Tunturibacter gelidoferens: one gene and its partner. The protein of the gene in region 2 binds, or shares a complex with, the protein of the main gene of each other region. Links are inferred from orthologs where the notes say so. Each region holds a gene or a part of one and is shown on either strand. Other genes may lie near its edges.

The links.
Region 1: the proteins of tsaD (region 2) and tsaE are in contact, whole or in part, in a crystal structure (PDB 6N9A), measured with the Thermotoga maritima proteins. The link is inferred for Tunturibacter gelidoferens from one-to-one orthologs. Residues at the interface, in WP_004082750.1 of Thermotoga maritima: Cys10, Asp11, Arg49, His50, Leu82, Gly84, Gly135, Gly136, Glu154, Thr155, Leu156, Asp157, Asp158, Ser159, Glu162, Asp165, Lys166, Arg169, Leu170, Tyr175, Lys213, Thr214, Leu217, Tyr218, Gln221, Arg222, Asn324; in WP_004082108.1 of Thermotoga maritima: Leu37, Gly38, Lys46, Lys57, Val59, Lys60, Ser61, Thr63, Phe64, Thr65, Leu66, Met67, Val69, Pro71, Tyr82, Arg83, Leu84, Asp86, Asp88, Phe89, Asp93, Ile128, Asp130, Glu131, Arg134.

The regions. Positions count from the first base shown.
Region 1 is NZ_CP132938.1:4,548,325-4,551,434, forward strand. The notes cover bases 23-2,813. They hold tsaE (tRNA (adenosine(37)-N6)-threonylcarbamoyltransferase complex ATPase subunit type 1 TsaE), read right to left. Parts: upstream 1,719-2,813; coding sequence 1,326-1,718; downstream 23-1,325. Other genes in these bases: RBB81_RS19630 (ferritin-like domain-containing protein), read right to left, coding at 23-425; RBB81_RS19635 (DUF4019 domain-containing protein), read right to left, coding at 773-1,225; RBB81_RS19645 (hypothetical protein), read right to left, coding at 2,054-2,813. Outside these bases: more of RBB81_RS19630, read right to left, coding at 1-22; more of RBB81_RS19645, read right to left, coding at 2,814-3,110. UniProt on the Escherichia coli protein: Required for the formation of a threonylcarbamoyl group on adenosine at position 37 (t(6)A37) in tRNAs that read codons beginning with adenine.
Region 2 is NZ_CP132938.1:415,593-418,811, reverse strand. Bases 208-3,107 are described here. They hold tsaD (tRNA (adenosine(37)-N6)-threonylcarbamoyltransferase complex transferase subunit TsaD), read left to right. Parts: upstream 208-986; coding sequence 987-2,228; downstream 2,229-3,107. Other genes in these bases: cysS (cysteine--tRNA ligase), read left to right, coding at 2,342-3,107; RBB81_RS02295 (CCA tRNA nucleotidyltransferase), read right to left, coding at 208-966. Outside these bases: more of RBB81_RS02295, read right to left, coding at 1-207; more of cysS, read left to right, coding at 3,108-3,219.

The DNA of each region.
Region 1 (3,110 bases), 4.1 Mb from region 2 along the record:
TAAAACGTCTGGATCGGATCGGTCGTCGAAGACGTCTTCCCAATCAGAGAACGAAGCAGATCGGCATGCTGAATCTCTTCGCTCAACGCAGCGCGAAAGTATTCAACGTTGCCCAGGTTACCGGTCGGCTCCACATGCGTCGCCGTCCCGCCAGGTCCGGCAAGGTTCGGATCCATAACCACAGGACCCACCAGACCGTTGTAATAGAACGTACTCGCCAAGTCCTCGGCAATCAGAGCTGCAGTAAAGATCTCCTGCGCCGTATCGCCACTCTGGTTATCAACACCTGGAGTCTGCGCACGAAGAGGCGTGCCCGGAAGAAACGCCGCTGCTGTTGCAGACAAGCCGAACAACCCAGCACGGGTAACGAACGAACGACGCGGCAACGAGCCCCTTACAGGCTCGACAAGACTTTTTCCATTCATGACTTTGGCCCTCCTGAGGCCACAAAACCCTACACACTTTGTCGACTTGAAAGCTGGCCTGTACTGCGATCGAGATGCGGAAGGAGGAAGGTTGCTCGGAGAGAAACGGTGGAGACGATCCTGAATCGTGCTACTCGGTACTTTCAAAACGTGACCGGAAGCAACTTGGATGGCCTTCAATCATTAATTTTTGTCTGCTAAGTAAGTGAAGTTGCAACATCTTGCACACACAATTCAAGCCGTCTTGAACACGGGCTCATCGGATCGATCCAATGGTTAGATCTGAGCTTCCGCCTCCAACGCTTCCCACCGCACACCGCAAGCCGCGCCTGCGATCCCCACAATCCTTACTTAATGTAATACCCCGCCACCCGCCAAACCTTATCCTTCTCCCGGCTCATAATCACAGTCTCCTGCGCTGTAGGTTTGTGGTCAAAGCTAGTCTCATAGAGAATCACGACGTACTCGCCAGAAGGAACTCCCGGTAGCAACGTCGTATACGAAGCGCTTTGCAGCTTCCTGCTCTCTAGCTTCCCCATCGGATCATGCACAGCCTTCATCGAGGACTCAAACTTCTCCATCGTGACAGCGTTCTTTACCATCTGCGACGCCTCAGTCCAGCACTCTGCATACTTGCCGGCATCCAGCTTTGTCATCCACTCTTCCGCATCACGCGCCGCAAGTTGAACCGCATCCAGTTGCGCCTGCGGAGCGTGTTCCTGCATCGCAAAACTCAACTGTCCTCGCGTCGCTCCCACCACGACACATACTGCCAAGACGATCCTCGAAACTCTACGCATGCAAGGCCTCCCGCTGATCGAAATCCTAGATTGACTTCAAACAAACCAATCGTATTACGCCTTGCCACCGTTTCCAACTGAAGCGTCACAGACAACTGCTCTACGCCTTCACCCGCACATAAAACATCCGCTCATCCCCACCCGCATGTTCAATCACGATCTCCCCATCGGCCCGCTCCACGACACTCGGAAACTTCTCGCCCCACTCCACCAACACCAGCGCATCCGGCTCCTCGCTCATCTCTTCCAGTCCCAGCGTCAACAACTCCCGTTCCGTCTCCAACCGGTAAAGATCCAGATGAAACAGCCGGACCTTCTTTCCTGTGTACTCGTGCACCAGCGTAAAAGTAGGACTGGTCACATCCTCTTCTGACGCCGCTCCAAGGGCCGCAGCAATCCCCTTCACCAGCGTCGTCTTGCCCGCGCCCAAATCCCCTCGCAGCACAAACATCTTCGGCACAGGCAGCAACATCTCTACTACCCTCTCCCCCATCGCCAGCGTCCCCGCAGCACTCCGCGTCTTGAACCGTTTCTTCTCCCGCAATTCCAAGCTCACCCTTCTTGCCTCCGCCCCGTATCGTTCTTCATCTTCTCATTTTGAATGGACCATTCTCCTCCATCCTGCCGCATTTCCCTCGATACAAGATCACTACATTGCGTTCAAAATTTCGCCAGATATTTTCGGGGTGGAAGCCAAGCGAAAATTCATATTTGGCTCTTCTAGGTGGACTATAAAATCTTCTGTCAACACTCGATCCAAGTCGAATTTTGATCGATGAGGCAGTCGGAGTTTATCGACGATATTCGTTTACCGGCGTTCCCGAGCGATCATTTCACACAGACACTCACCTCTGTCGTTGCCGTGACTGAACCGCTTGTACCCGTTACCGCAATAATATAGTCCCCGACGGTCGTACCTGAATTTGTTGTGCCGGAGCCGGTGGGTTCCATGACTGGATTATTGATCCCGCCGCACCCGGTGGCAGTTCCGGAAACGATAGCGACTACCATCATCGGAAGTAGTGTTTGCCATCTCCATCGGATACGCCGCCGAAAAAAAACTAGAACAGCTACGGCGATGCTGTTGTAGAAGACTGAGAGTTGCTTCAGGGTGCTCAGCAACGTGGAAGCGGATGCAGTGGTGCTGATAACGAGTGTTGCTCTCGCCGCTGTCTCCAACCACACAGTATTAGGTGCCGCAATCTTGCAGCTAGGTTGGTAAGCTGATGCTTCGGCACTGATGACAGCACATGTCAATGCCACACTCCCACTAAATCCTTCGTTTGAAAGCACGGTGATGGTCGAATTTGCAGATGCTCCAGCAGCGACGCTGACTGGCGTGCTGGTTAGCGTGAAAGTTGGTGGAGCGCCGAGGGGCGATGCGGTGACTGTGTAGGTCCCGCGCGACAGATTGCTAAAGGTGGAGACGCCAGTCTGGTCCACGCCTCCCAACGTAATCTCCTTCTTGCCAACAAATACGGGGGCGAAAGAAACTCTGAAATAAGCAATAACGTAGTTACCGAAGGTGGTCGCATAAGTCCCTGTACCAAACAACGTGCATTGACTATTACTAAGGACGGCAGTTGATCCGGATGTTAGTGGCGAGCCATAGTTGGTGCCAGCGTCGTTTACAAGAAAAATGTCAGTCGAGCCAGGGTCATAACGCAACTTACATGCGTTGGCGGCGAGGGTGTTATTGCCTGAACTCTTCAGATTCAAGAAAACGGATTGAATTTGAGAGGTTACGTCTGAATATATCGCCATAAATGTCTCCTCTGAACCACTACCGGAAGAAGGCGAAATAAATACCGAGGACACACTGGCGGTGACGTTATAAGTTCCGACTTGTATCGGTGGATTTGTATCTCCCATCCATCCTTTACTA
Region 2 (3,219 bases):
CTTGGCGATGCGGACTCCCACTTCAACGTGTCCATCGAACCGGATGCGGTCCCCCGGCTTCTTGGGATCAGGTGGACGAAATGTAGCAGGCTTGCCGATGTCGTGTACCAGCGCTCCCCACGCGAGCGTCGGCGATACACCCGGCTTCAGCTTCTCAAGCAACAACATTGTGTGCACCCACACATCACCCTCCGGATGAAACTGTGGCGGCTGCTCTACCCCGCGCATCTTCACGGCCTCAGGCAGAATGTGCTGCAACAAGCCGTACTCATACAGCATCTCGAACGCCCGCCGCGCATGTCCCTCCGTCAACATCAGCGTCAACTCATCACGAATCCTCTCCAGGCTGACCTGCGTAATCTCTGCTGCCAACTCCTTGACCGCCGCAGCAGTCGCGGAATCTATTTCGAACTCCAGCCGAGCCGCAAACCGCACCGCCCGCAGCATCCGCAGTTTGTCTTCGGTAAATCGCTCCTTCGCGACGCCAATCGTCCGTACCCGATGCTTCGTCAGGTCCTCACGCCCACCAACGAAGTCAAGAATCGCCTCCTCGCCCGGCCCTGCCAGCGGATCGAACAGCATTCCGTTGATCGTAAAGTCGCGCCGCTGCACATCCTCACGCGGATCGGTCGAAAACCGCACCGCATCCGGCCTCCTCCCGTCGCTGTAAGCCCCATCATGCCGAAACGTAGCAACCTCGGTAGCAATCTCATCGCTGTCTCCATCCGGCGAGCAGACCAGAACCACCCCAAAGTGCGCACCAACCGAATAAGTCTTCGCAAACATGCTCATTACCACATCCGGCGTCGCGCTCGTCGCTACATCAAAGTCCTTCGCCTCAACTCCATGCAGCAGATCCCGCACGCAACCACCCGCGAAGTAGGCTTTATACCCCGCCGCTCGCAGAGACACCACGATCTCTCGCGCTGCCCTGTACCTCGAGTTCTCGCCCCAAAGCTCGCTCATGCTTCCCCTATGATAGAGAGATGCGCGAAAGTCCCCAGTGTGGCGAAACGAGTGGCCAAGCAATCGGCACCGGCCTCATCCTCGGCATCGAAAGTTCCTGCGACGAGACCGCAGCCGCTGTCGTCCGCGCAGGCAGCGAAGCCCTGTCAAATGTCGTCGCCTCGCAGATGTCGCTCCACTCAAACTACGGCGGTGTCGTTCCCGAACTCGCCTCCCGAGAGCACTTGCGCAACATCGTACCGGTCGTCCGCGAGGCCATGTCCCGCGCCAGCGCTGCGGCTGGTCATCCAGTCACCTTCTCCGACCTCGACGCCGTAGCCGTCACCGCAGGTCCTGGACTCGCCGGAGCACTCCTGGTCGGCATCACCTACGCGAAGGCGCTCACCTTCGGCCTCGACAAGCCCCTCATCTCCGTCAACCATCTCGAAGGCCACATCCACGCCGTCCTCATGGAGACGCGTCAGTTAAACGAACTTCCCATGGAGCTCCCCTTACTCGCGCTCGTCGTCTCCGGCGGCCACACTCACCTCTACCTCGCCACCCACGAGCAGGGTGGCGAGACCAACTGGACCTATCGCAACGTAGGCCGCACCGTCGACGACGCCGCCGGCGAAGCCTACGACAAGGTCGCCAAGCTCCTCGGCCTCGGCTATCCGGGCGGCCCCTGGATCGACGCCCTCGCCCCTCACGGCAACCCCCGCGCCGTCCCCTTCACCTTCGGCGAGATCAAACATCGCGTCCCTCGTGAGGGAGTCACCAACAAAAAAGCCCCCACAAACACCGAAGGCCCGCACTTCGACTTCTCCTTCAGCGGCATTAAGACCGCAGTCCTCCGCTATGTCGAAACCCACAACATGCGCGACAGCATTGAAGCCCGACGCGCTGTCCTCGCTGCCGACCCAACCCTGACCCCAAAGTCCGAAGCTGTCATCAAGCTCTGTGACCAGCAGACGCTCGACCTGATCGCCTCCTTTCAGTACGCCGTCGTCGGCAACCTCCAGCGCCAGACCTTCGCCGCCGCCGAAGCCCTCGGCGCGCGCAGCATCGTCGTCTCCGGCGGAGTAGCCGCCAACAGCGAACTGCGCCGCCGCCTTCAGGCCGAAGCCGACCGTCGCAACCTCCCCATCGCCTTCCCGTCGTTAGCCCTCTCCACCGACAACGCCGCCATGATCGCCGCCGCCGCGTGGCCAAAGCTCCTGGCCCGGGACTTCGCCTCCGAAGACCTGGGCGCAACCCCCCAGCTCCTCCTCGGCCAGCAGTAACCCTCGCTCGCCAACAATTCGTCCGGCTAAATCAGCTAAAATCATCAGGGAATCTCAAGCGAGAGCAGTCTGCACCGCGCCACGAGCCGGCTGCGGCAGGATACTAGAGCAACGTGGCAACCATAGAACTCTTCAACACCCTCGGCGGAAAGATCGAAACCCTCGCCCCCGTCGACCAAAAAGCTCTGCGAATGTACTGCTGCGGTCCCACCGTCTACGACTACGGCCACATCGGCAACTTCCGCACCTTCCTCCACGTCGACGTGCTCCGCCGTGTCATTCGCCAGCAGGGCATTCCTGTCGAGCACGTCATGAACATCACCGACGTCGATGACAAGATCATCCGCAACGCCGCCGCCGCCGGCGTCCCCATCGCTCAGTACACCGAAAAGTTCGAGCGCGCCTTCTTTGAGGACCTCGATGCCCTTGGCATCCAGCGCCCTGAGTACATCTCCCACGCCACCGCCTGCATCCCCGACATGGTCTCGCTCATCGAGCAGCTCGCGGCCAAAGACATCGCCTACCAGGCCGAAGACGGCTCCTGGTACTTCCGCATCGCGCGCTTCCCCGACTACGGCAAGCTCTCTAAAAAAGACTTTGACGGCATCGAAGACGGAGCCCGCGTCGACCTCGACGAGTACGAGAAGGATGCTGCCCGCGACTTCGCCCTCTGGAAGGCCGTCAAACCCGGCGAACAATCTTGGGAGACAGCACTCGGCACCGGCCGCCCCGGCTGGCACATCGAGTGCTCCGCCATGGCCACCAAATTTCTCGGCGAGAATATCGACCTCCACGCCGGCGGCGAAGACCTCATGTTCCCGCACCACGAGAACGAGATCGCCCAATCCGAGTCTGCCTCCGGAAAGCCCTTCGTCCGCCACTGGATGCACGTCCGATTCCTGCTCGTCGAAGGCAAGAAGATGTCGAAGTCCGAGGGCAACTTCTACACTCTCCGCGACCTGCTCCTCAAAGGCCACCGCGCCTCAGCCAT